DNA from 4 places in the Parafrankia sp. FMc2 genome. Region 4 is predicted to be linked to each of the others. Evidence: predicted binding sites of a transcription regulator. Region 4 holds the regulator's gene; each other region holds the start of a gene.
The links. The regulator LexA, encoded in region 4, represses DNA repair genes until DNA is damaged. The targets are predictions, from matches to a motif close to CGAACNNNNGTTCG.
Positions count from the first base shown of each region.

Region 1: a site for LexA is predicted at 5,981-5,994, ahead of ruvC (crossover junction endodeoxyribonuclease RuvC). Genes of this name have one in related genera too.
Region 2: a site for LexA is predicted at 2,925-2,938, ahead of AB1460_RS03270 (HNH endonuclease signature motif containing protein). Genes of this name have one in related genera too.
Region 3: a site for LexA is predicted at 5,651-5,664, ahead of recA (recombinase RecA). Genes of this name have one in related genera too.

Region 1 covers NZ_JBFLUG010000045.1:35,698-43,049, reverse strand. Annotated here, with positions in the region: gene AB1460_RS17460 (phosphatidylinositol mannoside acyltransferase) at 1-70, shown strand, start outside; gene AB1460_RS17455 (glycosyltransferase family 4 protein) at 67-1,278, shown strand; gene AB1460_RS17450 (hypothetical protein) at 1,352-1,915, shown strand; gene AB1460_RS17445 (LppU/SCO3897 family protein) at 1,937-2,569, opposite strand; gene pdxS (pyridoxal 5'-phosphate synthase lyase subunit PdxS) at 3,518-4,480, shown strand; gene pdxT (pyridoxal 5'-phosphate synthase glutaminase subunit PdxT) at 4,477-5,088, shown strand; gene AB1460_RS17430 (YebC/PmpR family DNA-binding transcriptional regulator) at 5,085-5,840, shown strand; gene ruvC (crossover junction endodeoxyribonuclease RuvC) at 6,017-6,535, shown strand; gene ruvA (Holliday junction branch migration protein RuvA) at 6,581-7,330, shown strand.
Region 2 covers NZ_JBFLUG010000005.1:10,134-17,485, forward strand. Annotated here, with positions in the region: gene AB1460_RS03260 (alpha/beta fold hydrolase) at 62-931, shown strand; gene AB1460_RS03265 (DUF427 domain-containing protein) at 942-2,258, shown strand; gene AB1460_RS03270 (HNH endonuclease signature motif containing protein) at 2,969-4,345, shown strand; gene AB1460_RS03275 (enoyl-CoA hydratase-related protein) at 4,309-5,142, opposite strand; gene AB1460_RS03280 (DUF2889 domain-containing protein) at 5,193-6,203, opposite strand; gene AB1460_RS03285 (LLM class F420-dependent oxidoreductase) at 6,254-7,261, opposite strand.
Region 3 covers NZ_JBFLUG010000029.1:56,595-63,946, reverse strand. Annotated here, with positions in the region: gene AB1460_RS13045 (glycosyltransferase) at 1-801, shown strand, start outside; gene AB1460_RS13040 (glycoside hydrolase family 130 protein) at 957-2,318, shown strand; gene AB1460_RS13035 (glycosyltransferase family 4 protein) at 2,344-3,345, opposite strand; gene AB1460_RS13030 (FAD-dependent oxidoreductase) at 3,693-4,850, opposite strand; gene recA (recombinase RecA) at 5,793-6,821, shown strand; gene AB1460_RS13020 (CU044_5270 family protein) at 6,829-7,352, opposite strand, start outside.
Region 4 covers NZ_JBFLUG010000024.1:40,282-47,633, reverse strand. Annotated here, with positions in the region: gene AB1460_RS11445 (vitamin B12-dependent ribonucleotide reductase) at 1-2,857, opposite strand, end outside; gene nrdR (transcriptional regulator NrdR) at 3,412-3,999, opposite strand; gene AB1460_RS11435 (LysM peptidoglycan-binding domain-containing protein) at 4,279-5,031, opposite strand; gene lexA (transcriptional repressor LexA) at 5,637-6,389, shown strand; gene hflX (GTPase HflX) at 6,639-7,352, opposite strand, start outside.

The DNA.
Region 1 (7,352 bases), on a different contig from region 4:
TCCGGCCGACTGGCACATGCTCCAGCGCATCTGGCGCGACTCCGGGACAGTGGGGGAGAGCCGGCTGTGAAGATCGGACTCGCCTGCCCCTACACCTGGGACGTCCCCGGCGGGGTCCAGGCGCACGTGCGCGACCTCGCGGAGACGTTGCTCGACGCCGGGCACGACGTCTCGGTGATCACGCCGGTGGACGACGAGTCCACCCTGCCGCCCTACGCGGTGGACGCCGGGCGCGCAGTGCCGGTGCCGTACAACGGTTCGGTCGCGCGCCTGCTCATGGGCCCGGTGTCGGCCGCGCGGGTCCGGCGCTGGCTGCGCGAGCACGACTTCGACGTGCTCCACGCCCACGAGCCGACAGCTCCCAGCGTCAGCCTGCTGGCCTGCATGCTCGCTGACGGCCCGCTGGTCGCCACCTTCCACACCGCCAACCCCCGCTCCCGGTTCCTCACCGCCGCCCAGAGCGCGCTGCAGCCCTCGCTGGAGAAGCTGCGCGCGCGGATCGCGGTGTCCGAGGCCGCCCGCCGCACACTGGTGGAACATCTGGGCGCCGGCGCGATCCTGATCCCGAACGGGGTGGCGGTACGCGCGTTCGAAGGCGCCCGCCCGCTGCCCCGCTACCGGCCCGTGGCCGGCGTCGGTGACGATGACGGCGGCGGCGGCGCCGAGGGCCGCGGCGCCGAGGGCGGCGGCTCCCCGCGAGAAGACGGGCCGGTGGTTGTGTTCCTCGGCCGGATCGACGAACCCCGCAAGGGTCTAGACGTGCTGATGGCGGCCTTCCCGCTGCTGGTCGAGCAGGTGCCGGACGCGCGACTGCTGGTCGCGGGCCCCGGGGACACCGAGGCGGTGCGGTCGAGGATCGACCCGTCCCTGCTCGGGCGGGTCGATCTGATCGGCCTTGTCCCCGAGGCGGACAAGGCGGCGGTGTTCGCCTCCGGCAGCGTGTACTGCGCGCCGAACACGGGCCAGGAGAGCTTCGGCATCGTGCTGCTGGAGGCGATGGCCGCCGGCACCCCCGTGGTCGCCAGCGACATCGACGCCTTCCGGCGGGTGCTGGACGACGGCCGCGCCGGGCGGCTGTTCGGGGTCGGTGAGCCGGCGGAGCTGGCGGCGAGGCTGGCCGAGCTGCTCCGCGACCCGGCGGAGCGGGCACGGCTGGTCGAGCGCGGCCGCGCGGTGGTGGCGCGGTACGACTGGCGGGTCGTCGCGCAGCGCATCGTGGGCGTGTACGAGATGGTCTCCGGTGACTCCCCGGTGTCGGTCGCCGCGGACGACACCTGACCGCTGCACCGTGTCCTTCGCGTGGTAGGTCCCAAAGACGATCCGTCCCCCGGAGTTGACTACGCTGCGCGAGATGACAGTCGTCGTGGCCGTGGTCGTCCTTGTTGTGGCGATAGCGACCTATCTGACCTGGCTCGCCAGCCGGCTGGACCGGTTGGCAAACCGGGTCGACGCGACGCGGGCCGGGCTGGTCGCGCAGCTCACGGCCCGGGCCGACGCCGCGCGGACCTTCGCCCGCAGCTGCGGGCTGGATGATCTCGCCATCGCCGCGGAGCGGGCCAGAGCCGGTCACGCCACACTGCTTGCCGAGGCGGCGCTGGACGCCACCGCCGAGGATGCCGAGAACGCGCTGAGCCGAGCGCTGCGCTCGCCGGCTGTCGCCCTGGCGGTGGGACGGGCGGCCCCGGGTGACGTCCACGCCATGGACGCGGCGGCGGCCAGGGTGGCGCTGGCCCGCCAGTTCCACAACGATGCCGTGGGTGACGTCCGCTCGCTGGCCGGGCGGCGCCTGGTGCGGCTGATGCACCTGTCGGGGCGACGTCCGCTGCCCGCCTACTTCGAGATCGACGACGCGCCGCCGGTGCGCGAGGACGGCCCGCCCCGGCCCGAGAGCTCGGCAGAGGTCTCCGGCCCCTGACCGCCGTACGCGCGCTCCCGGTCAGCTCCCAGCGGTGACGCTGGCGTTGCGGGTGACGCCGCCAACGGGCTGGCCTCCGTCGTCGCCGGGCGGTCCGTCCTGGCCGGGGCCCGCGGGCACCTCCCCACGGGTGCCTGGCACCGGGCCGAGACACAGGACGAAGTCCGTTCCGGGCCCGGTCTGCGTGTAACTGGCGGTGGTCCGCGCCCAGAGATCACACAGAGCGTCGGACCTGCCGTCAATCCGGGTCAGGACGACGTACTGGGCGTCCGGTGACGCACATTCGACGACCGCGATGTCATCCCCGTCCCGCCGGACGCAGTCTCCGGACCTGGCCTGGCCGGCGCCCGGCTGGCTCATCGCGACCGCCGCGATGAGAACCCCCACGACCGCCAGCGGGACGAGCAGGCCGAGCACTTCCGGCCGACGCGTCAGCGGGCGCTGCTCCGGCGGCCGCGGGGCCCAGGGCGGGCCGGGTGGCGGCAGCTTGGCGATCTTCGACCGCGAGGTGAGGTTCAGACAGAGGACCACCGGCGTGATGAGCAGGGAGCCGATGCCCCACCAGCCCTGCCAGAGCGTCCGCGCGGTCATGGCACGCAGCAGTGCCGTGCCGCAGGTGCGGCAGAACGGGCCGCGCTCCGCCAGGAACCGCATGAAGACGACGAAGGACTGGTGACCGCGGATCGTGACCTGAGTCGCCGGGCCGGCGCCACAGATGCGGCACGGGGGTGCCCACCTGCCCGGGGCCGGCCCACCGCCCGCGCCTGTCCAGCTGCCGGGGTGCGGCGATCCGGCGGAGGGGGCGGGCCAGCCAGGAGCGCCGGGACTGCCGACGTGCCCGGGCCAGCCGCCGTTCCCCGGCCACCCACCGGGGCCGCCGGGCTGCGGTGGCTGTGGTGGGGGCGGTGGCGGCGGCCAGCCCGGCATCGGGCCGGGGGACGGCCCTGCCGGCTGCCTGGCGCCCGGCGGGGGTGCGGGCCAGCCGGGCCCGCCGCTTCCGGCGGGCGGGGGTCCGAAGTGACCCGGGCCGCCGGCCCCGCGCGACGCCCCGCCCGCACCTGCCTCGGTGGGACCTGGTGTACCGCCGCCCCATGGCGCGTGACCTGGACCGGGCTGGGCTCCGGGCGGCGGTGGGCCGTAGGGGCTTGTCATCATTCTCCTGGAGTGCTCCGGGTTGCGGCACGGCAGGATACTGCGCCGGCCGCCGGCTACCTGGTCTCCAGGACGCACACGGATGCCCGGTATTCCCGCTCTGCCCTGCGAGTGTGCGGATTGCCACTGTCGGCAGCGATCGCAGTGATGCTGATGATGGGGTAGGACAGGCCCGTTCCGGCCGTACCATGGACCGGCATCCATGTCCGTCCGGGTCCGTCCGGCCCGGAACGACCGCCGGAGAGCCTGCTCCCCGCGCGGCCCGGCGCCAGACCGGTCGATCCCCGGCCACCCGGTCGATCCCCGGCCACAGGGTCCCGCCGCCACCGTGCGCGGGCCCGGTTCCGGGCACGGGCCGACGTCGTCGGTGGTCCGTCGGAACGCTGGCCGGCACCATCGCGGACCTTGTCCGGAGAACCTGTCCGTACTACCCGAAAGAGACACCACATGATGTCCGACGGCCCGACCGCTCCCGCCCCTGCCACGGGCGCTTCGCCATCCGGCCCCGTCGCGCCGGGCGGCGGGGCGGAACGGCAGGCCGGCACCGGCAGGGTGAAGCGCGGCATGGCGGAGATGCTCAAGGGCGGCGTGATCATGGACGTCGTCACCGCCGAGCAGGCGCGCATCGCCGAGGACGCGGGCGCAGTGGCGGTCATGGCGCTGGAGCGGGTGCCCGCCGACATCCGCGCGCAGGGCGGCGTGTCGCGGATGAGCGATCCCGAGATGATCGCCGGGATCATCGAGGCGGTCTCGATCCCGGTCATGGCCAAGGCCAGGATCGGGCATTTCGTCGAGGCGCAGATCATCCAGGAGCTCGGCGTCGACTACATCGACGAGTCCGAGGTGCTCACCCCGGCGGATCCGCACCACCACATCGACAAGTGGGCCTTCACGGTTCCCTTCGTCTGTGGTGCCACCAACCTCGGCGAGGCGCTGCGGCGCATCTCCGAGGGCGCGGCGATGATCCGTTCGAAGGGGGAGGCGGGCACCGGCGAGGTCTCCAACGCCGTTGTGCACATGCGTACCATCCGGGCGGAGATCGGCCGGCTGTCGGCGCTGCCGTCCGAGGAGCTGTACGCCGCCGCGAAGGAGCTGCGGGCGCCGGTGGAGCTGGTCACCGAGGTCGCCCGGCTCGGCCGGCTGCCGGTCGTGCTGTTCACCGCCGGCGGCATCGCCACCCCGGCGGACGCGGCACTGATGATGCAGCTCGGCGCGGACGGCGTCTTCGTCGGCTCGGGCATCTTCAAGTCCGGCGACCCGGCGCGGCGGGCCCGGGCCATCGTCGAGGCCACGACGATGTACAACGACCCGGCGGTACTGGCCAAGGTTTCCCGTGGCCTGGGGGAGGCGATGGTCGGCATCAACGTCGGTGAGCTCTCGCCGCAGGCGCGCTTCGCCGACCGCGGCTGGTGAGCTCTCCTCGGATCGGCGTCCTGGCGCTGCAGGGCGATGTGCGTGAGCACGTGCGCGCGCTCACCGGGTCCGGCGCCGAGGCATGCGAGGTCCGCCGGGCGGCGGAGCTGGGATCATTGGACGGCCTGGTTCTGCCCGGGGGCGAGTCCACTACGATCGGTCGCCTGCTGCGTGTGTTCGACCTGCTGGACCCGCTGCGGGCGGCGGTCGCGGGTGGTCTGCCGGTGTTCGGTTCCTGCGCCGGCATGATCCTGCTCGCGCGGGACGTGATAGACGGTCGTCCCGACCAGCCGCTGATCGGTGGGCTCGACGTGGTCGTTCGCCGCAACGCGTTCGGCCGCCAGGTCGAGTCCTTCGAAACGGACCTGACGGTGGCGGGCGTCGAGGGGCCGGCGGTGCACGCTGTCTTCATCCGGGCGCCCTGGGTAGAAAAGGCGGGGGACGGAGTGGATGTACTGGCACGGGTCGGCGACCGTCCGGTCGCGATCCGGCAGGGCCCGCTGCTCGCCACGTCGTTCCACCCTGAACTGACGGGAGACATCCGGGTGCACCGGCTGTTCGTCCAGATCGTGCGATCCGAGCTCGGGCTCAAGAGGGGCAGGTCATGAGCGGTCACTCCAAGTGGGCGACCACCAAGCACAAGAAGGCGGTCGTTGACGCCCGCCGCGGCAAGCTGTTCGCCAAGCTGGTCAAGACCGTCGAGGTGGCGGCGAAGACCGGCGGCGGCGACCCGGCCGGCAACCCGACCCTGGCCGACGCCATCGCCAAGGCCAAGTCCCAGTCGGTGCCGAACGACAACATCGACCGGGCGATCAAGCGGGGCTCCGGTGAGCTCGCCGGTGGCGTGAACTACGAGGAGGTCACCTACGAGGCGTACGGGCCGAACGGTGTCGCCGTCCTCGTCGAGTGCCTCACCGACAACCGCAACCGGGCCGCGTCCGACGTCCGGGTGGCGATCACCCGCAACGGCGGCACCCCGGCCGACCCGGGCTCGGTGTCGTACCTGTTCAACCGCAAGGGCGTCATCCTGATCGACAAGACACCCGAGCTGGGTGAGGACGACGTGCTGCTGGCCGTCCTCGACGCCGGTGCCGAGGAGGTGAACGACGTCGGCGAGGCCTTCGAGGTGGTCTCCGAGGCCACGGACCTGCATGCGGTCCGGGTGGCCGCCGGTGACGCCGGGCTTGCCGTCGCCTCCGCCGACCTGTCGTGGCTGCCCTCGGTGAGCGTCCCGCTCGACGCGGAGCCGGCCCGCAAGGTGCTCAAGCTCGTCGAGGCGCTGGAGGATCTGGACGACGTCCAGAACGTCTGGTTCAACGCCGACATCTCCGACGACGTCATGGAGCTCGTCTCGAGCTGAGCCCGCGGCGCCGCACCGCCTCCGGGCAGGGCGCTTCGGTTCGGGTGCCGCCCCGGAGGGGTGCTTGGGGCGTCCGGTCCGCCGCCGCGGGCGTCCGGTCGGCGTGTCGTGGATGTCGGTGTTGCCCCGGCCACTAGGATCGAACGAATGTTCGTGGCCGTGGCCGGGAGGCATCGTTGCGTGTTCTCGGGGTGGACCCGGGCCTGACCCGCTGTGGTATCGGCGTGGTCGACGGTGGCCCGGGTCGTCGGGCTGATCTGGTCGATGTCGGTGTTGTGCGCACTCCGGCATCCGACGAGGTGGCGCAGCGGCTGCGTGCCGTCTCCGAGGGCGTGGAGGAGTGGCTGGACCGGCTGCGCCCGGATGCCGTGGCGGTGGAGAAGGTGTTCAGCCAGGCGAACGTCCGCACGGTGATGGGTACGGCCCAGGTCGGTGCCGTGGCCATCGTGGCGGCGGCCCGCCGCGGGCTGCCGATCGGCCTTTACACGCCCAGCGAGGTGAAGGCCGCGGTCACCGGCAGCGGGCGGGCGGACAAGGCACAGGTGGGGTTCATGGTGACAAGGCTTCTTGATCTTCCGGAGGCGCCGCGCCCGGCCGACGCCGCGGATGCGCTCGCGCTCGCCCTGTGCCACCTGTGGCGCGGGCCGGCGCTCGCCCGGCTGCGCTCCGCGGACCCACGGCGGGCACGGGCATGACTCCGCCGGGCATGACTCGGCGGAGCGTCCGGGCATGACAGAGACATGATCGCCTCGGTCAGCGGGACGGTGCAGGCGCTGTCGCCCGCGTCCGCCGTCGTCGAGGTCGGCGGGATCGGTGTGCTGGTCTGGTGCACGCCGTCGACGCTGGGTCGGCTGCGGGTCGGGGAGCGGGCGCGGCTGGCGACGACCCTCGTCGTGCGCGAGACGGAGCTGACGCTCTACGGTTTCGCCGACGCGGACGAGCGGGACGTCTTCGAGATCCTGCAGGGCGCGGCGGGCGTCGGGCCGCGGCTCGCGCAGGCCGTCCTGGGTGTGCACAGCCCGGACACGGTGCGCCGGGCCGTCGCCGAGGAGGACCTGGCCACGCTGACCAAGGTCCCCGGGATCGGCCGCAAGGGCGCCCAGCGCATCGTGCTCGACCTGCGGGACCGGCTCGGCCCACCGGCGTCTCCGGTTCCGTCGGCACGTGGCACGGTGCCGCCCGGCGGCGGCCAGGCGCCGGCGCCCGACGCCCGACTCGGGGGTTCGGGCGGCGAGCAGGTGCGTGACGCGCTGGTCGGCCTCGGTTACACCGCCCGTGAGGCGCAGGAGGCGGTCATCGCCGCCCGGGCTGGCCTCGCCGTGGCCGCCGAGTCCGACGACGACTCCGCGGGCGGGCGGGCGGCTGCCGATGAGGCGATTGGTTCCGCCGGAGCCGCCGGAGCCGCCGGAACCGCGACCGGTGCGGGGGCGGCGGTTGACGACCCGGCCGCGCTGCTGCGCGCGAGCCTGGCGATCCTGCGGCCGCGATGAGCGCGATGAGCGCTGCTGGCGC
Region 2 (7,352 bases), on a different contig from region 4:
ACCGGACGGACACGGATCGTCGTTCAGTGAGCGAACGTCGTCCACGAAGCGGGGATCATCGATGCCGTACTTCGACCTTGGGGTCGAGACCAGGCTGTTCTTCACCGATGACCCCGCGGAGGGCAGCGCCGGCGAGCAACCGCCGCTGGTTCTGATCCACGGCTGGTGCTGCGACTCGCACGACTGGAACTACCAGATCCCGGACTTCGTCACTCAGCACCGCGTGATCGCGGTGGACCTGCGCGGCCATGGACGATCGTCCGGCTCGAAGGGCCTACGACCGCGTGTGCTCGCCGCCGACATCGCCGCTCTGCTCAGGCAGCTGGGCATCACTCAGAGCACCGGCGGCGTCGTAGCGGTCGGACACTCACTGGGCGCCATGGTCGCCAGCGCGCTCGCCGTCGAAGATGCCGGGCTTGTGCGCGCCGTCGTCGCAGTCGAACCCGCGTACGGCATCACCGACACCGACGCTGCCCGATCCGAGCAGTCCTTCGGCGATCTCGGCGCTCCAGGCACTCAGGAACGACTCCTGCGGTACCTGCAGGCGCTTGCCGGCCCCGACTCACCCGCCCATCTCACCACCTGGCATCGCCGGCGTGCCCTGGCCGTCCCGGCCGCTGTGGCACGGGCCGCGCTCTTCGGGATGTGGCTCGATGCGGACCAGTTCGGTCGAAGGGACCAGAGCACCGACTATCTGGGCAGGCGCACCTGTCCGGTTCTGTCCGTCTACTCCGAGCGGCAGGCCGAACGGGCCGCGTGGGAGCGAGGTGTTGTCACGGGCCCGTTCGACGAGGTCCGTCAGCTGCCGGGAGGTCACTGGCTGCATCAGGAGCGACCAGAGGCCTTCAACGCCCTCGTTCTCGACTGGATCGCCCGGCTGTCACCCGCCGATCTCTCGTCCCGGCCACGACCGGGTGTTAGCTTCCTGTGACGTGCAGCCTGTGACCTCCGACGTCACGTCGGATAACGGACCGGCCTTAACACACGAGTCCTGCCGCTACCTGGCACGGGCGTGGTGGGGCGAAACCCTGGTAGCCGAATCGGCGTCCGCCGTCCGGGTGCAGGAGGCGGCCGAGGTGCCGGTCCTCTGCTTTCCTCGCGCCGACGTGCGGATCGACCTTCTTCTGGACGAGGGCCATACGGCAGTCTGCCCGGTCAAGGGCGAGGTGGGTCTGTGGACACTCGAGGGAAAGACCACCGCCGGATCCACCGACTGGCATGATCCCGCGGGGGCGTCAGCCGTAGACGGCCAGGACGCTGTATGGGAGTTCACCCACCCTGGGTCTGGCCTCGACTGGCTGAGTGGTCTGATCGCCTTCGACCACGACCGCGTCCGGGTTGAGCTGGTGGATGCAGTTCCCGGCGAGGCCGACGGCGACATCACGATCAAGCGGTTCCCGACATGGGGTGACGCCGCGGATCTCATCGACATCATGAACGTGCGGCCGGCCGGCGACCGCAGATACGTGAGTACCGCCCTCGCGGATCCTCGACGCCCTGTCGTCGAGGGCAGTCAGATGCTCGGGCAGGCCGTGGTCGCAGCGGGTAGGCACGCACCCGACCGACGTGTCGTGTCCGCCCACATGGTTTTCTACCGAGCTGCGGACGCCCGGGAACCGCTGGAGTTCGAGATCGACGAACTCAGCGCAGGACGGAGTTTCTCCACCCTGGCAGTGCATGTGTCGCAGGGCGGAAAACGGCGCGCCAGTGGCACCCTGCTGCTCGATGTCACGGCACCGGACGTTGTCCGCCACTCGGCCCCGCCGGAAGCGTGCGCGGGGCCATACGACAGTGAGCCGTGCGACATGTCGGTCACCGGTCGGGACATCCGCATGGTCGACGCGGCGTACACAGATGACCCCGCCGCGCCGGTGGGGCCTCCGGTCATCGACGCCTGGGTCAGGTTCCGTGACGTTCCCGATGACCCCCACCTTCACGCAGGCCTGCTCGCCCAGTTCACGGGCCACATATCCATCGCCGCCGCTCTTCGTCCGCATGACGGCGTCGGCCAGAGCCAGGCCCACCGCACTCTGTCGATGGGCATAAACGCGATCGGCATCTCCTTCCACTCCGTGGTCCACGCCGACGACTGGCTGCGCTATCACCACCTTTCCACCTTCGCCGGCGACGGAATGACCCACTCCGAATGTCGGGTGTACGACGAGGCGAACACGCTGATCGCCTCGTTCACTGTGGATGCCATGCTTCGTGGGTTCGCCCAGAATTCCCGCGCGGTGGACGGCAGGGTCGCACTGTGAGCCCGGCCACCGGCAAGGACCCGCTGTCAGTAGCGCCGACCGAGTGTTTCAGCACGCTCGTTCCGAGAGCAGGCCGATCGCCGGCCTGCTGAGTTTCGACGCGCGCACCGACGTCGACATCCCAGCACCCGCTTCAGCTTTCCGGGAGGGCACGGACCACCTCCGCGGCCGTGACCCGAAGGTCCTATCTCCCGAACTCCGATCACCCCACGACCGATGGCCGAAACCTCCATACCGGGGACCACCACCCTCGCGAGAGAGACATCGTTCCCGGCACCAGAACGCAGTGGTGGGCTGACGCGTCAGTGCGCCAGCCCACCACTGGCATCCACCGACAGACACTGTTGATTTGGCAAACTTCAGACGCGCCCGAAAAAGTCGCTGACTGCGCTCGGATCGGTCGGTCAGCTTCCGCCGCGACGAAAGTAAGGCCAGCATCCCGATCTGGTCAAGCTCGCACCGAGCCAGGCCTATCTGCCCAGCTCAGGCAACAGATCGCTCCGAAGCCGCCTGACCCGCTAGTTCATACAACTACCCAAAGCCGCAGGTCATCCGCAGCGAACTGCGCATCCGCAGGCAATAGCGCTTACGGATTCGACCGCCAGAAGACACGCCCGTAGTCTCTCACCCCCCAGCCTTGCCTGAACCGCACGCCGCGATTAGATTCGAACACACATTCGAGTCAAACCCGATATCGAGGCGGTGATCATATGCAGGAGGTCGATGTCTCTCTTGCCACGTCGTCAAAGCTATCCGCCGAGCGGCAGACCACGACTCTCGTCCGCGCGCTGCTCGACGCGTTCGTGGACCTGACCGACCACACCAGCGCGTCCGCGTTGAGCTCCTTCGCGAGCACTCCCATCCGAGGAGAGGGAGAAGAGCGGAGCCAGGCCCCATCGCGGTCCGCCGTCCAGCGCTTCCGCGACAACATCGCCTGCTACCGAGCCAAGGCCATGCTGTTGGCCTGGACGCAGGCGGCTCTGATTCAGGATCTCGCCAATCTTGCGGCACTCACCGCCGACGACCCCGCGCTACCCAGGCCGGGTGACCCGACACTCCGTCCCGAAGATGTCGCGATCGAGATCGGAGTGTCGTCCGCGACCGCAGCGCGAGACATGACCTTCGCACGCGCCACCGTCGATCGACTTCCTCGCGCGCTCAGTGCCCTGCGTGAAGGCAAGATCGACGTTCAGCGGCTCCGCTCACTGGAGAACGCCACCCGGCCTCTTGACGACGCGCTCGCCTCGCATGTCGAGCACAGCGCTCTCGCCGGCGGTCCACGCTCCACCCGCCGAGCATTCACCGACGCCTGTCGACAGATCGTGCACACACTGGACCCCGAGGGGGCGGCCACCCGCCAGGTACGTAGAGCTGAGCGGCGTGTGCGGGTTTCGGCGGGCGAGGATGGCATCGGCAGGCTGACCACCGTCATGCCAGTCGACGAGGCCGAAGCCTGCTTCCGGCGCGTCGACCGCATAGCGCGAGGCATCACCGCTCGGGGTGTCGACAGCGACGAGCGCACCATCGATCAGATTCGGGCAGACGTGGTCGTGGATCTGCTGACGGGCCGCGGGGAGCACGCAGCTCCACTCGCATGCGAGATTCAGGTCCTGGTGCCCGTCACCGCCCTGCTCGGCACCACGTCCACGCCCGGCGAGATCCCGGGCATCGGCAGCATCCCCGCAGCCGTTGCGCGCGAGATGGCCAACCGCCCGGGATCAACCTGGCGACGAATCCTCACAGATCCTCGCGGCCGCCTTGTTGAGGTTGCCGACCGCCGGCACCCGTCCCCGGCTCAGGCTCGCCATGTACGGGCACGCGACCAGACCTGCCGTCACCCCGGTTGCCGCCGGCCGGCAGTCTCCTGCGACCTCGACCACACGGTTCCCTATGCCCAGGGTGGGCCCACCAGGACCTGCAACCTGGGGCCTCTCTGCGAGCGGCATCATGGCGGGCGACACCGCGGCGGGTGGAAGATCTGCCAGCCTCGGCCCGGCGTCTTCCAATGGACGACCGGTCTCGGTCACTCGGTGACCGTCACGGAGACGCTCTATCCCGGTGTTGTCGTGGAAGGGAGGTCCGGATAGACCGGTGACCGCTTCTCCACCCGAGCCGCGATCGATTCGTTGACCTCGCCGGACTGGAGTGCGCCAGCCTGCCACGTGGCCATGTAGGTCAGCGCGTCCGACACTGCGTGGTCACGCGCGTACAACAGCATCTCCTTGCTGCCCCACACAGCGAGGGGGCTGTTGGCCGCGATCTCCGCGGCGATCTCCCCCACCCCGCGAAGCATGGATTCCTGATCCGGGAAGACCTCGTTCACAAGGCCCACGGCCAGAGCCCGGCCGGCGGGGAACCGACGCCCCGTGTAGACGAGCTCCCGGGCGATCCCGGCCGGAATCAGCTTGGGAAGACGCTGTAGCGTCCCAAGATCAGCGGCAATTCCGATCTTTGTCTCCTGAACAGTGAAGAACGCGTCCTCAGTCGCGTATCTCATGTCGCACGCGGTCACCAGGTCGAGTCCGCCTCCGATGCATCCGCCCTGCACGGCGGCGAGCACAGGAAAACGAGTCCGTTCGAGTACGGTCAGGGCCTCCTGCATCCTGAGGACAAGAGAGCGGCGGGCAAGGTTGACCCGCGCCGGTTCCCCGGCCGCGAAGAGCTCGGTGTCGCCGAACGCAGAAAGGTCGAGACCGGCGGTGAAGTGCCGTCCGGTTGACGCTATGACGAGCGCACGGACACCACCGTTCGCGCCGAGGTCAGTGACAGCGGCGGGAAACTCGTCCCAGAAGTCGCGCCGGAGGGTGTTGAGCTCGTCGGGACGAGACAGCACGAGCCAGGCGACGTTGTCGACTACGTCTATCTCGAAGTTTCGGCTTGCCACGAGGTACTCCCGAGGACAGTGGGCACGAGCGGAGCGTGTCCCACTCTCCCCTATCGGCGCGCGTCCCGCTGGGCGGGAGGCAGCAGGGACACAAGTTCGGGAACACCGACGAGCGACCGGAGCGTGTCGTTGAGATGGGTGCAGGTGCTGGTCCCCTGCAGATCCGTCCGGACCATCTTTCGAGCGTCGGCCACAGGTGTGCCAGTAAGCCGGGATGCGCTGGCAGCCGCCAACGGGCATTCCACCCAGGGCAGCGCACGCGGTACTGAGGAAACCTCGGCGAGAGTCATCGTGGCGAGGTCCAGTCGGCCGCCGACGGTGTACTCGTGGATGACAGTCTCGGGTCCACCGGCGGCCTGGTAGGTGTCCCGGAAGAGGAGATCCAGATCGCAGCTGCCGGTCTCCGCGCTGCGCGTGACATCGAGGCGCCGGTGTCGGCGCATGCCGTGCGGGGGCAGCTGGGAGGTCTCGTGCCACGCCAGGGGATCATCCGGTCGGGTGAGAGGAGGTGCGACCGGGCCGGTGACCGTGGGCACCAAGCCGTCCTGCTCGATGGCCGAGACGAGTGTGGCGCCCCGCGCCCATCCGGCGCACTGGTCCGTCTGAGCCAGGAGCATGCCTGTGGCACGGGGAACGAGGCCCATCCGGCCGAGGGCATAACCGGAGACGAGGGCGCTCACCGGCGCGTCGTCCAGCATGGCTTCGAGGAGCGGCTGGGCCGCGCGGAGATCGGGCGCGGCCTGTCCGATGCGGCGCCGCAGTCCCGAGATGGTGCCCGTACCGACCAGACTCCGGAGCTCGGGGACGGCCGGGGTGGTCTCGATACGCAGAAGGTTCCGCTGCCCGTCGGGCGCGATCTCCAGGGTGAAACGTGCTTCGGCGGCCACCTCGGATGCCCCGTCGAGGCCCGTGACCAGATCGCGGCCCTTTCCGACCAGCCTCAGGTTCCCCTGCGCACCGTCCGGACGCAGCGCGTCGATCGTGATCGTGCGCCGGACGGATCCTGGAGGGCGGGCAGGACTGCCAGCGGTCGGCTCGTGGATACCGTGCCGCGGATGCAATGGCGGCTCAGCCGGCGGTGGATCGACAAACTGCCAGCCGGACGTCATTGTCAGCTCGCGGCGTCGAGGACAGCCGGCCAGTGTGCCTGGTCCGAGCCGCCCGAGTCGTAGAGGGTCGTGCGAGCGTAGAGGTCGCCGATCTTGGCGCGGAGTCCCCGACCGACCTCTTCGGGTGTGCCGACGACGGAGAACTCTCCCAGAATGTCATCCGTGATCAGGCTGGCCATGTCGTCCCAGCGGCCCTGCTTGGAGAGCGTGGTGAGCTCCGGCTGGACCTCACCCCAGCCGTGCATCTCGAAGACGGGGCGGTAGGCCGGGGTGGACCCATAGAAGGCGATCTGCTTCCTGGTCGCCGCGACCGAGCGTTCCATCTCGGCCTCCGTCCGGCCGAGCGTCACAAAGGAGGGACCACAGATCGTGAAGCCCTCAAGATCCTTCTTTCCGGCCCGGGCCCGCCCGCGCAGCAGTGCCGGAATCGTCACTTCCTCGATGTAACGGACGGTGGTGAAGGGATGCACGATAAATCCGTCGGCGGCTTCGCCGGCGACTTCGGTCATACCCGGGCCGACCCCGGCGAGGTAGATCGGCGGGGGGCCGAAGGCCTGGGGCTTCGGGGTGAAGAAGGGCGTCATGAGGGTGTGCGTGTAGAAGTCGCCCCGAAAGTCGAGCTTGGTGCCGTTCTGCCAGGAGTCCCAGATCGCCCGGATGCCGAGGAGGAGTTCGCGCATCCGCGGCGCGGGGTGGGACCAGGGCATGGAGAAGCGCTTCTCGATGTGCGGCTTGATCTGGGAGCCGAGCCCCAGGACGAAACGGCCCTCGCTGTACTGCGCCAGGTCGTAGCCGAGGTTGGCGAGGGTCATCGGGGTCCGCGCGAAAGCGATGGCGATCGAGGTTCCGACGGTGATCGACGCGGTGGCGGTCGCGGCCTGCAGGCACTGCATGAAGGGGTCGTGCCGGGTCTCTCCGACCCAGGCGCCGCCGTAGCCCTCCTTCTCGACCCGGGCAGCGTCGGTCGACGTCACGGCGATGTCATCCGACAGGGTGTAATCGATCTTCAACGCATCTCCTCGCCGCGGCCCCCAGCAGACCTACGGTCCCAGGTTGGCGCCAGCCGGCCGATGGGGGCAACCGTTCGCAGCCCTACCGAAA
Region 3 (7,352 bases), on a different contig from region 4:
GTGGACGGCGCCGTCCGCAACCGGCGGGACAGCGACGGGCGGTGGCGGGATGATCCCGGCCTCGGTGACTGCTGGGGCCGGGCGCTGTGGGGGCTGGGTACCGCGGCCGCGTCCGCGCCGACGCGGCGGTTGCGGGCCTCGGCGCGGGCTGGCTTCCTCGCCAGCGCGGGGGGCCGCTCGCCCTGGCCGCGGGCCATGACGTTCGCGGCGCTCGGTGCCGGCGAGGTGCTGCTCGCCCATCCGGATGACGAGCCGGCGCACGCGCTGCTCACCGCCGCCGTCGAGGTGATCGGACCGGTCGGTGCCGACCCGGGCTGGCCGTGGCCGGAGCCCACCCTGCGCTACGCCAACGGGGCCGTCCCGGAGGCGCTGATCCTCGCCGGCATGTGTCTGCCCGACAAGGCGGTGCTCGCGGACGGTCTGCGGCTGTTGGCGTGGCTGCTCCAGGTGGAGACCCGGGACGGGAACCTGTCACCGACCCCGGTCGGCGGTCGCCGGCGGGGGGGAGATCCCGGGCCCGGTTTCGACCAGCAGCCCATCGAGGCCGCGGCGATCGCGGACGCCTGCGCCCGCGCCCACGCGGCGACCGGGCGGAAAAGATGGCTGGCCGGCCTCGGCCGCGCCCACGGGTGGTTCCTCGGGGACAACGACAGTTCGACGGCGTTACTCAACCCCGACACCGGCGGCTGTTACGACGGGCTCGAGGCCGGCGGCCGTAACCTCAACCAGGGCGCCGAATCGACGCTTGCGCTGCTCTCCACGAGCCAGCACGCCCGCCGCCTCCTGGCACTGATGCCTTGACCAGGAACACCCGGGCCGCAGCGGCCGGATCGGCCCAGAACGACCTGGTCACGCGGCATCCGCTGGGGCTCGCCCCGAGCAGCGACCGGGTTATCGCGAAGCTCTTCCTCCCCGGTGAGGAGGGCAGCCAGCCACACTCCCGGGCCGCCGGCATCGTGGCCCGTGCCCTCGCCCTGCCCGAGCGGGAGGTCGACAGCCTGGTCGCTGGCCTCCTCGACCGGTTCGAACCGCGCCACCAGGACTACCGGGGCATCCTCGCGCGGCACGCCGCGGTGGTGGTGCCGCGGGTGCCGATACCCGCGGAGCTCTCCCCGGCGCGCAGTCTGCTGCTCGGCGCGTGCTTCACCGCCGAGTACGCGGTGGAGGGCGCGGCCGTCACCAACCCCTCGGCGGTGAAGCACCCCGACCAGGCCGGGCTGCCGTCCGGTGCACTGCGCCTGGCGTTGAGCCTGCGCGCCGTCGGGGAGGGCCATCTCTCCTCGATCGGCTTCGCCGCCGCGGTGATCGGCCCGGGCCCGGCGGTGCGCCTGGAGCCGCGGACCGGACCCCTCACCACCGGCGTCGCCGTACCCGTCGAGTGGGAGGCCGCCCGGCTGCGCGCCGTGCTCACCGAACACGGGCTCGACGACGAGGTCACCCGTGCGGTCCTGCAGAGCCTGGACCCACGGCGGCCCGGGAGCGAACCCGATCCCGATCTCTCCCGTGCCTTCGCCGAGGTGCCCCCCGACCTCCTCCGACGCCCCCAGGCGCCCGGGATCCTCGCCGGGATCCGCTCGATCGCCGGATCGTTGCGGCGGGTCGCGTTCCCGTCCGACAGCACCCTGCCGCAACGGGTGCTGTGGCCCACCGTCAGCAGCGAGAGCAACGGCATGGAGGACGCGCGATTCGTCCGGTTCACCGCACCGGACGGGACCGCGGACTACCGGGCCACCTACACCGCCTTCGACGGCACGGACATCTCCCCGCGCCTGCTCACCAGCCCCGACCTGCGGGTCTTTACCACCGCACCGCTCGCCGGCCCGGCCGCTCGGAACAAGGGCATGGCGCTGTTCCCGCGACTGGTGGGTGGCCGTCACCTCGCGCTCTGCCGCTCCGACGGCGAGTCGACCGGACTGACGGCCTCCGGCGATGGGCAGGTCTGGGAGCCAGCGCGGCCGCTTCACGGGCCGCGGGCCGCCTTCGAGCTGCTCCAGGTGGGCAACTGCGGATCCCCGATCGAGACGGCGGCCGGCTGGCTCACGCTCACCCACGGCGTCGGGCCGATGCGGACGTACACCATCGGCGCGATCCTGCTTGATCTCGACGACCCGGGAAGGGTGGTCGCGGCGCTGCCCGAACCGCTGCTCGCCCCGCTTGGGCAGGAGACCGAGGGCTATGTCCCCAACGTCGTCTACTCCTGCGGAAGCCTGATCCACGACGGTCTGCTGTGGCTGCCGTACGGCATCGGCGACACCCGGATCGGGATGGCCAGCGTGCCCGTCGACCGGCTCCTCACACGCATGGTTCCCACCGGGTGACCCGCCCGTGGGGGCGACGGCGAGATCAGGAGGAAGGGCCGGTGAGAACGGCGGTGTAGACGGCGAGATAGTCGGCGACCATGCGCGCGGTGGAGAACCTCACCCGCGCCATGGCCTGGCAGGCGGCGCGGTCAAGGGTCGCGGCGCGGTCCACCGCGGCCGCCGCGGCCACCGGCCCGTCCACCAGGAAGCCGGTTACCCCCTCGTCGACCACCTCCGGCATCGCTCCGCGCGGGTAGGTGATGACCGGCGTGCCGCAGGCCATGGCCTCGACGACGGCCAGCCCGAACGGCTCGTCGAACGCGATCGGATGCAGCAGCGCCGCGGCTGATCCCAGGACCTCGGCCCGCCGGGTCGGTCCCACCGAGCCGAGGTAGCGGACCCGGTCCCCGTCGACGTGCGGCAGGACCTGCTCGGCGAAGTACCGTTCGTCCTGGACGATTCCGCAGATCACCAGGCGCCGCCCCGCCCGGCGGGCGATGTCGACGGCGACCGCGGTGCCCTTGTCGGGGTGGATCCGGCCGAGCACGACCAGATCATCACCACCCGCTGCCGAGAACGGAAGACCGTCCAGGTCGACGCCGTGGTGAACGGTCGCGGCGTAGTCCAGCGCGGGGCTGCGATCGGCGTCCGAGATCGACACATAGGTCGAGGCCGCCCGCGCGTAGGCCGGGACGATCCGCGGATCGGAGAAACCGTGGATCGTCGTGACCATGGGGGCCTGGAAGCTCGGCGCGAACGCGAGGGGCAGCCAGTCGAGATGGTTGTGCACGAGGTCGAACTCGCTGGAGCGCGCCAGCGCGTGGGCCACGTGGAGTGCCTCCCACACCCGACCGTCGAGGGACGGGTCCTCGGCGTAGCCGTGTGGGCACACGCCGTCGAGCTCGCCACCCGTCACCGAATCCAGCGTCGCGAACAACGTCACGTCCACCCCGTGCCCGAGGAGGCCCTCCGTGATGGTGCTGGCGACCTGCTCCCAGGGGCCGTAGTGGCGGGGCGGAGTTCGCCACGCGACCGGCGCGAGCATCGCTATCCGCACGGCGCTCCGGAGGTGCCTTCATCGGAACGCGTGAAATCGGCACGATCGAGAAAAAGAATCAGCTGGCCTGCCGCCATGATGGCCACCCAACCCCGGCGATGAAGACCGCCGGCCGGCCATGACCGGTGACGACATCGCTCGGGCAGCGACATTCGTCCATGACCGGTCTGGCCGGACCGTACCACGGCGACGCAGGTCCGCCCGCCTGATTGACGCGCCCCACGGCGACACCCCTGATCCCGCGGCAGCCGGTTGACGCAGGAGCAGGGGGACTGCACTGCTGCTGGGAGACAGCACCCTCGCCGGCGACCGATCACGCCGTCGACGCCCGCCGATCAGATCCGGTGTGCCTGGACCTTCTTGAAGGCCTCGAGCACCTCTGCCGGCGGCTTCGATCCCTGCCCGCCGGTGATCTCGGATCCGTTCGCCTTGAGAATTCTTTCGTCGTTCATGCGGCCAAGGCCGCCTACTTCGCGGACTCGCTCCTGGCGGGCCAGCTGGAACTGCGCGAACGCGGCCGGGATGTCCGGCGAATCCTGGAGACAGCGGGCTATGGCCACTGAGTCCTCCAGGGCCATCGACAGCCCCTGGCCCGCATGGGGCGAAATCGCGTGCGCCGCGTCTCCGGCCAGGCAGACTCGACCAGAGTGCCACAGAGGAAGATCGTCGAGTTTGAAGTTCAGGAACCTGGACACAGGTCCGCGGGTTGCCTCGAGGATCTGACTCATCAGTGGTGCGTCCGACTGGTGAAGTTCGACCTGCTGGGCCAACCACTCCCGGTCGGAGATGGCGGCGACCTCGGCGCGGGGTGGTTCGCCCGGCCAGGCGCGCACGTCCCACCAGAGCACGTCGCCGTCCGAGTTGCGCAGATAGCCCATACTGGTGAACTGGCCATTTGCGATGTACAGGGCCTCGGGTGCTATCTTCTCGAAACCGCCGCCGGTGGAGAATCCCGAGGAGTGCACCAGGCCTATGTAGGTGGGTGCCGGAAAATCGGGGAACAGGCTGCGGCGGACGGCGGAGTGTATGCCGTCGCATGCGATCATCAGGTCGGCGGTCGCGGTGCTGCCGTCGGCGAACTCGGCGACCGCGGTTTCTGCTTCCGTCCGGACTGCCGTGACAGCCTTGCCGAACTCGACCGGGATACCCAGCTTGGCGAGGTGCACGTGCAGCAGATCGTGCAGGGCCGCCCGCTCGATCAGAATCCGCGGGTCCGGTATCGTGCCGCCCTCGTCTCCCTTCTGGTCAAGGAAGGTGATTCCGCTGCAGTACTCTCCGCGTGCGGTTGTCTCTTCCAGAAGGCCCAGCTCGGCCAGTACGTGCTGCCCGTTCGGAGCAAGAGTGAAGAATCCACCGTCGGCGCGGGGTGCCGGCTCGGCCTCGTAGACGGTCGACTCGATGCCGACGTTCTTCAGCGCGATGGCAATCGCAGGTCCAGCTATACCACCGCCAATTACCGCGGCCCGTCGCTCGCTCGTCCCGCCGTCTGGCACAGGGGTCCTCTTCTCCGATAGCTACTGGAATAGTGCAGATGATCCAGGTCGGATTTCTGGACTTATCGCACTTCTCGCAAGTATGGAGGAGACTGAATGCTGGTGGCGGACCGGCGAGGAAGATGGCAGCAAGAGGACAACATGTTGATCGCGGGGTGCCGAGGTTCGCGCAGCAGGTATCTCGGCTGTAGTGGTGGCGGTACGTTATGTACATTCCGCGGATCTGCGTCAGCGATCCAGCGCGCCCTGTCACGGTAATGTCTCTCATCGAAGTCCGGGCATCGATTCCTTCGCCGAACGAGAGACGTCGCGTGATGGGGGGTGTGCCGGCCGAGCGCCGACGAGGTGACGCGCTACCGGTTCATGCTCCGGCCACGGCCACCCCGGGCTCCGCCGACACCAAGTTCTGCCGTGTACTGAGTAGGAACTGGGTCGCGCGGCATGCTCAGGTGAGCCCGCGGTCGGCGCGCGGTTCTGCCCGGTGATCCACGGGCTTTCCCGAGGGGGCAGGAGCGCAGTCCTGTCGGCGATGTCGGCCCCGCCGGGACATCATGGCTACGACATCGACTGACCCGGCGCCACCGGCGCCACCGGCGGCCACAGCCCGCGCCCGGGGCGGCTGTCCCCTCGCTGATCGTCGACGACCGCGAAGCCCTCGACGTCACGGTCGCCCGGCGCGCCGCCCAGGCCTCGGGCCCTGCCGGCGGCGACGAGACCGCCGCGCCCGCCGCCGCGGGGCGATGCGGGGTCCTCCAGGTATCAGCCCAACACGGGTGTGTACCGGCGTGTCGCAGCATCTTCGAACGGATGTTCGTCTACTGTTGGCCACAGACCCTCCGCCACCCACAGAACTGACCCGGCTTCCGAAAACTGTCGGTCCCACGGCCAAGTGCCGGCTCGTGGTCACGACCCGCCGACCTCAGTCAGCATGGAGTAACTCCAATGGTGGGACTCGACCGCGACAAGGCGTTGGAGAACGCTCTTGCGCAGATCGACAAGCAGTTCGGCAAGGGCTCGGTCATGCGGCTGGGCGACGATATCCGGCCACCGATCCGGGTCATCCCGACCGGATCCATCGCGCTGGATGTCGCGCTCGGTATCGGGGGTCTTCCTCGTGGGCGCGTCGTCGAGATCTACGGGCCGGAGTCGTCCGGAAAGACCACCGTCGCGCTACACGCTGTCGCGAACGCGCAGGCGGCCGGCGGCGTCGCCGCCTTCATCGACGCGGAGCACGCCCTTGATCCCGATTACGCGGGGAAACTCGGTGTCGACACCGACGCGCTGCTGGTTTCCCAGCCTGACACGGGTGAGCAGGCGCTGGAGATCGCCGACATGCTGATCCGCTCCGGCGCGCTGGACATCATCGTCGTCGACTCGGTCGCGGCCCTCGTGCCGCGCGCCGAGATCGAGGGGGAGATGGGCGACAGCCATGTGGGCCTGCAGGCCCGGCTGATGTCGCAGGCGCTGCGGAAGCTCACCGGAGCGCTCGCGAACTCCGGCACCACTGCCATCTTCATCAACCAGCTCCGCGAGAAGATCGGCGTCATGTTCGGGTCACCGGAGACGACCACCGGTGGAAAGGCGCTGAAGTTCTACGCCTCGGTCCGGCTCGATGTACGTCGCATCGAGACGCTGAAGGACGGAACCGAGGCGGTCGGTAACCGCACCCGGGTCAAGGTGGTCAAGAACAAGATGGCCCCGCCGTTCCGGACAGCAGAGTTCGACATCGTCTACGGCGGCGGTATCAGCCGTGAGGGCTCCCTGATCGACATGGGCGTCGAGCACGGCATCATCCGCAAGTCTGGTGCCTGGTACACCTGCGATGGTGACCAGCTCGGTCAGGGCAAGGAGAACGCGCGGTCGTTCCTCCGCGACAATCCGGATCTGGCCAACGAGATCGAGAAGCGAATCAAGGAGAAGCTCGGCCTCTCCCCGGCGCTGGACGCCGTGGCTCCGCCGCTGGTCTCCTGACGCGGGATCAGTGCAGGTTGCCTACGGCGATGACCCGGCGTTCGTCGGTGAACTGGCTGTACTCGGCGACGGTGGGCGCAGGTGGTAGTTCCAGGCCGGGAGGGGCGTCGGGGGCGAACACCGTCTCCGCGGTCAGCGGTGTCCCGTCGTCGGCGACGAGAAGGTAGCCCGTGCTTGTGCGGGAGCCGTCCGTGCCGGCCAGCCGGATTCCGACGGAGCGGGCTGGTCGTCCCGCCCGGTCGGTGACCGGGCCGGTGGCGAAGACGGCGGGGTCACGGGCGAACAGCTCGTACAGCGCGGCGTTCTGCTGCGGGCTGGTGCCGCCGTCTTTCAGATGGGAGTAGGCCAGCCGGGTGATGTCTGTGGGGGTGGCGGTGGCGCCCTGGTTCGTCCGGTAGGAGGAGAGCAGGTGAGCGTAGAGCTGGTCGGGGTCGGTGGGAAGTAGCGCGACTTCGACCCCGGCCTCCGCGGGGGGTGCCTCGATGCGCCGGTACCCGGGTTCCTCTGGTGGTGTGGGGCCGCCGACGGCCC
Region 4 (7,352 bases):
CGGCAGTCGGTCCGGCAAGGGCCTCGACGCCGGCTGACGGTGCCGGCTCGGCCGGCACCGCGCCGGCACCGACGGCGGCGGCCGGTGCGCCCGCTCCCGCCGGAGCACCCTCCACCGGCGCGGACGTCCGCAGCGCGTCGATGTCGATCTCCGGCTCGACCGGTGCGGCGGGCTGGTCCGACAGCCGCCTCGTGCGCTCGGAGGCGGACAGGATGCCCAGCTCCTCGCGCTGCTCCTCGCTGAGGTAGTCCAGAGCCAGCCGGCGGAACAGGTAATCCATGATCGACTGAGCGATCCGAACGTCCGGGTCGTCGGTCATGCCCGCGGGGTCGAACCGCATGTTGATGAACTTGCTGACGTAGGCCTCCAGCGGGACCCCGTACTGCAGCGCGATGGAGATCGCGATGGAGAAGGCGTCCATCACCCCGGCGAGTGTCGATCCCTGCTTCGACATCTTGATGAAGACCTCGCCGAGGCCGTCATCGGGGTAGGAGCCCGCGGTCATGTAGCCCTCGGCGCCGCCGACGCTGAACGAGACGGTCTGCGACGGGCGCTTCTTGGGCAGCCGGCGCCGCACCGGACGGTGCTCACCCGGCCCGGCCGGCCAGTGCGGAACTCCGGGCGCCAGGCCGGCGGCACCGGCGCCGGCGGCGATGCCGAGCGCGGTGCCTGGTGCGGTGCCGGCGGTGGCCGCCGCCGCGGTGCTGGCCGCGGCGAGGGCCTCGGCCGCGTCGGCGTCCCGCTTCGCGCCCCTGACGTCGGTCAGCGGCTGGCCGACCTTGCAGTTGTCCCGGTAGATCGCCAACGCCTTCAGGCCAAGGCGCCAGCCCTCCAGGTAGATCTCCTCGACATCGGCGATCGTGGCGGTGGCCGGCATGTTCACCGTCTTCGAGATCGCGCCCGAGAGGAACGGCTGGACCGCCGCCATCATCCGGACGTGCCCCATCGGGCTGATCGCGCGGTCACCGATCGCGCAGTCGAAGACCTCGTAGTGCTCCGGGCGCAGGCCGGGTGCGTCGATGACGTGCCCGTGCTCGGCGATGTACTCGACGATCGCCTCGATCGTCTCCTCCGGGTAGCCCAACGCCCGCAGCGCCGCCGGGACGGTCTGGTTCACGATCTTCATGCTGGCGCCGCCGACCAGCTTCTTCATCTTGACCAGGGCGAGGTCCGGCTCGATGCCGGTGGTGTCGCAGTCCATCGCCAGCCCGATCGTCCCGGTCGGGGCCAGCAGGCTGACCTGGGCGTTGCGCCAGCCGTTCTTCTCCCCCACCGCCAGCGCCCGCTCCCACTCCCGCGAGGCGGCGGCGATCAGCCGGGCGTCCTCGGAGTGAACGGGCCGCACGGAGTCGTTCGCCGCGCTGTGCTTGCGCACGACACGGCGGTGCGCGTCGGCGTTGCGGGCGAAGCCCTCGTAGGCGCCGACGGTGCCGGCGAGCTCGGCCGAGCGGCGGTAGGCGGTCGCCGTCATCAACGAGGTGATCGCCGCGGCGAGGGCGCGCCCGCCCTCGGAGTCGTAGGCCCGGGCGCTCGCCATGAGCAGCGCGCCCAGGTTGGCGTAGCCGATGCCGAGCTGGCGGTAGGCCCGGGTCACCGCGGTGATCTCGGGCGTCGGGAAGTCCGCGAAGCAGATGGAGATGTCCATCGCGGTGATGATCAGCTCGACCGCGGAGACGAACGCCTCAGCGTCGAAGGTGCGGTCCGGCCGCAGGAACTTCATCAGGTTCAGCGAGGCCAGGTTGCAGCTGGAGTTGTCGAGGTGGACGTACTCCGAGCACGGGTTCGACGCCGAGATCCGGCCGGACTCCGGGCAGGTGTGCCAGTCGTTGATCGTGCCGTCGTACTGGATACCCGGATCGGCGCACTCCCAGGCCGCCTTGGCGATCGTGGTGAACAGCCCACGGGCGTCCACCGACTCGATCACCCGGTTGTCGAGGCGGGCCCGCAGGTCGAAGGACGTCCCGTCGACGACGGCGCGCATGAACTCGTCGTTGACCCGCACCGAGTTGTTGGCGTTCTGGTACTGCACCGAGGCGATGTCACGCCCGCCGAGGTCCATGTCGAAGCCGGCGTCGCGCAGCGCGCGGATCTTGTCCTCCTCCCGTGCCTTCGTCTCGACGAACTCGACGATGTCGGGGTGGTCGACGTCGAGGACGACCATCTTCGCGGCCCGGCGGGTCGCGCCACCGGACTTGATCGTCCCCGCCGACGCGTCGGCGCCGCGCATGAAGCTGACCGGGCCGGACGCCGTCCCGCCGGAGGAGAGCAGCTCCTTCGACGAGCGGATGCGGGACAGGTTGAGACCCGCGCCGGACCCACCCTTGAAGATCAGCCCCTCTTCGCGGTACCAGTTGAGAATCGACTCCATCGTGTCGTCGACCGCAAGGATGAAACAGGCCGAGACCTGCTGCGGCGCCGGGGTCCCCACGTTGAACCAGACCGGGGAGTTGAAGCTGAAGACCTGGTGCAGCAGCATCCAGGTCAGCTCGTGCTCGAAGATCTCCGCGTCGTTCTCCGACACGAAGTACCCGTGCTCGCGGCCAGCCATGCCGTAGCGGTGCACGACCCGGTCGATGAGCTGGCGCAGCGACGACTCCCGCTCGGGCGTGCCGACCGCGCCGCGGAAGTACTTGCTGGCCACGATGTTGGACGCGTTGACCGACCAGGCGACCGGGAACTCGACCCCGCGCTGCTCGAAGTTGACCGAACCGTCCCGCCAGTTCGTCATGACGACGTCCCGGGACTCCCACTCGACCTCGTCGTAGGGGTGGACGCCCGGCGTGGTGCGAACCCGCCGGATCTTCAGCCCGGCCACCTTCGCAGCCGACCTGCTCCCCTTGCCGCGGGTCTCGGTCATGGCACTCCTCGTCTTCGCTCTCGAACAGGTTCAACAGTGGCCGCGGTGCCTACCTGCCCCGTCCGGGCGCGGTCGGATCCGCTCCGAACGGGCAGGAAGGCACAGCGGAACAGCCGGATCAGCCTGGTCGCCGATCGGCTGGATGCACTCGTGGGATCTGTGGCAGTAACTGGCGGACGTGGTCGTGGTGACGCGGGGACACGGCGGGGCGGGTATGACGTCAGTGATACGCCCGCCGTGGGTTGCTCCCTGGCCGGTGGAGCGTCACGGATCCACCTCGCCGCCGGAGAGGCACAGGGACCCCGACCACCTGGCGGGAGCGGGCCCACGGGCTGCTACGCGCTGGCCATGGAAAGCCAGCCCGCGCGAGCCTCGGTCAGTCATCGGCTCGGGTTCGCGGAACCGATGCGCGCGGCGGGCCGCCCTCATCTGCGAGTCACCACGCGCCGCTGCCGGGCCCAGGCCCAGGTCTGGCCCCGGCAGCCGGGTTCTCACCGCCAGCCGTCGCTGGCACCGACGCCGGGTCGGTGCCAGCGACGGCTGGCGGTGACGGTTCAGGGGCCGGAGGCCGCCTGGAGGGCGGACGCCGTCGGCAGGCGCGGCCGGCCGGCGGGCACCGCGGTGTTCTGGTCGGCCGCCGCGGCGGTGCTCAGGGCAGCCGCCGCGGGGCGCTCTCCGCGGGGGCCTGGCGCCTGGCTCGCGTCAGCACGCAGCGCCGCGATCGCATCCTCGAAGTCGCCAAGCGACTCGAAGGCCAGGTAGACGGAGGCGAACCGCAGGTAGGCGACCTCGTCGAGCTCCCGGAGCGGGCCCAGGATCGCCCGACCGACATCCTCCGCGGCCACCTCGGCGGAGCCGGAGGCACGCACTGTCTCCTCGACCCGTTCGGCGAGCAGAGCGAGGTCGTCCGACCGGACGGGCCGCCCCTGGCAGGCCTTACGCACGCCGACGATCACCTTCGCCCGACTGAACGGCTCGGTGGCACCGCTACGCTTGCGCACCCGCAATGAGGCCTCCTCCATCGTGGTGAACCGGCGGCCACACGCCGAGCACGATCTCCGCCGCCGGATGGCGGCGCCCTCCTCGGCCTCCCTGCTGTCCACGACGCGGCTGTCGGAATGCCTGCAGAAGGGACACCGCACAGCTCGTTCCTCTCCTACTCCGGCGGACCTGCACGGCCGCGCGCGGAGCACCTCCGGCTGGTCGCCGCCGCCCTCGACGAGCCGCCCGACAACGGGGGCCCGCTCAGGGACCTGTGGATACCGGTGCACAACCTGTGGATGACTTACCGCTTTGTAACTACAAGATGTTGTGGTCAACCGTAGCGCACACCCCAGACAGTTCCGACACCGCCCCCATCGGCGTGTCCAGAATCCACGAGCCAGGACCCAGGCGGGCACAGCCAGCGGCGAGGCGCGCGCTCAGGGCAGCCGAAGCCGCTGGCCCGGCAGGAGCGCCGCGGTCGGAAGGCCGTTCAGCGCCATGAGCTGACCCACGACCTCGCGGGTGTCGGCATCGGGGTCGATCCCGCGCGCGATCTCCCAGAGCGTCTCCCCGGGCAGGACCCGGTGGGTCTCGTAGGCCACCGGCGTGCCGGTGAAGGCCTGCGACGAGGTGACCAGCACCGCGGAGAAGGCCACGCCGAGGACCATGCTCGCCAGGAGCCCGAGGACAACCCGCCCCCGCCTGGTCAGCCGCAGTGGTGGCTGCGACCGGCGCCTCGGCCGCGGTCGGGGCCGTGCACGCGGGCCGGCGTGACCCCGCAGTCGCCCGCCCGGTCCAGATGCGGATCGCTGCCCGCCGCGCCGTGCCGGGCACGGGGGAACGAGCGGCCCCGCCTCGTCGGCCGCCGCCTCCCAGCCCGACCACTCCTCGTGCTGCCACCGGGCAGATCTGCCGAGGTGTTCGCCGTAGCCCTCGTCGGCCTCCTGGCCGCTCGCGTACTCCCAGCCCGCCAGTGGGCCGGACTGTTCCGAGAGCTCCGGGAGGCGCTCCGGCGCGCCCGGCACAGGACGCCGATCAGCCCCCCGCACCGGATGCCCGACGGCCAGTGCCCGCCAGGCCAGCCCGGGCATCTCGATGACCCGCGCCCCCGCGGCCTCCCGCTGCCCGGGCAACGCCGGCGGCTTCCGGGCCGCGTCGACAGCGCCGCCCACCGAGCCGCCGCCGGTCACTGCCGCCACATCGGAAGGACCACGGCCGGGACACTGCTGGCGACGCGCACCGCTGGCGCGCCGTCGGTCGGCACCACGCGCCGCCATCCCCCGCACCGCACGGCCCCGGACGGCGACACCGCCGACCGCGGCGCCCCGGCACCCGCGCACTCCCCGCCCCGTCGCGACGGCGCCGCCCGTACCTGCGGTCTGACGTGCCATGCGATCGCGGGATCTCCGAAACCCCGACCCGACCGGCACCCTGCCACTGGTCACACGCTTGCCGTCGGCCACGCCAACCTCCCAGGCTCGAACATACGTTCGATCGAACGCCTGAGCGATTCTTACACGGCCGCCACGCACACTTCCCCCGACACGCTCGAACAGACGTTTGAGATTCGGCGACCGTCCGACTACCGTCAAGGACGATCAGTTGTGGACGATCGTGCGAGATGAACCGGGCACGAAAGAACCACGCCGAACCGGTCAGAAGTTACTAATAGGACAAAACGAGAGATCGACCGGGTGGCTCGCAACGAGCCGGGGGCACCGACCACCCGGCCAGGGAGAAACCGCCGTCGGGGTGGCCCGCGGCGGGGAAGCATCGACAGGGAGAGCGGTAGGCGATGACCAGCCAGGGACGGGGTACCCGCCGAGGCGAAGCCCGCGGCAACGTCCGGGATCTTCCCGACGGCCCCGCGGACGCCTCGGGCCTCACACAGCGACAGAAGAAGGTTCTCGAGGTTATCCGGACCGCGGTGGAGCGGCGCGGATACCCCCCGAGCGTCCGGGAGATCGGCGAGGCTGTTGGTCTGACCAGCACCAGCAGCGTCGCGCACCAGCTCAAGGTGCTCCAGGAGAAGGGCTATCTGCGGCGCGACCCGAACCGCCCGCGGGCCATGGAGGTGCTGCCGATCGGCGGGCAGAAGACAGGCGCCCGAGCCCGCGCAGCCATCGCCGGCCGGCCCGGCGGGGAGACCGGGGCCGTGGCGGTGGAGGGGGGCACGCCGACCTACGTCCCCCTGGTGGGGCGAATCGCCGCCGGCGGGCCCATCCTTGCCGAGCAGGCCATCGAGGACGTCTTCCCGCTCCCGAAGGAGATCGTCGGGGAGGGCACGCTGTTCCTGCTCAGGGTGGTGGGCCAGTCGATGATCAACGCCGCGATCTGCGACGGCGACTACGTCGTCGTGCGGCAGCAGCCGGTGGCGGACAACGGCGAGATCGTCGCCGCGATGATCGACGGCGAGGCGACCGTCAAGCGCTTCCGGCAGCGCGACGGCCGCGTGTGGCTGGCGCCGGAGAACCCGGCCTTCTCTGACATCCCGGCCGAGGACGCGACGATTCTGGGCCGGATCGTCGCCGTGATGCGCCGGGTCTGAGTCACCCGGGGCGGGGGCGGCCCCCGGAGAGCCGGGACCCCCGGCCGTGCCCCTGAGTGGCCTCCCGGGCCCGCTACGCCCGGTTCGGCACGGCTCCCCGGGCCGCAGCCCGGGCACCTTCGCGAGAGCGAGGATGCCCGGGGCGGCGCAGGCTCCGCGACTGAGGGCACTCCGCCAGCCAGGGGCACTCCACCAGCCAAGGGCAGTCCGCCAGCCGAGGCCACTCGGCCACCGGGCTACCGGGGTCGGTCAGCCGGCCACGGCATGTACCTCGGCGCGGAAAGGCTCCAGTTCGGCAGCCAGGTCCACCGGCACTCGCGCGGCCACCTCCGTGCCCGTGCCGGTGTGCTCGATACTCAGCACCTCGCCGTCCCGGTGGATGCGGGAGACGAGGTCGCCGCGGGTGTAGGGCACCAGCAACGACATCTCGACCTCCGGGTGCGGGATCCGCGCCGAGAGCGCCTCGACCAGGTCCGCCAGGCCCGCCCCGGAGCGCGCCGACACGAAGACGGCGTCCGGCACCGCCTGGCGCAGCACCGCGAGCGTGGTCGGATCGACCGCGTCGACCTTGTTGACCACGATGAGCTCCGGCACCCCGGCCGCATCGATCTCGGCGAGGACTTCGCGGACCGCGTTGATCTGACCCATCGGGTCCGGTGCCGCACCGTCCACCACGTGCAGGACGAGCTCGGCGTCCACGACCTCCTCCAGTGTCGAGCGGAAGGCCTCGACGATCTGGTGCGGCAGGTGCCGGACGAAGCCGACCGTGTCGGCCAGGGTGAACACCCGCCCGTCAGGCAGGGTCGCCCGTCGCACGGTCGGATCAAGGGTGGCGAACAGGGCGTCCTCGACCAGCACGCCGGCTCCGGTCAGCCGGTTGAGCAGCGAGGACTTCCCGGCGTTGGTGTAGCCGGCGATCGCGACCGACGGGATCGCGCCGCGCCGACGGGCCGACCGCTTCGT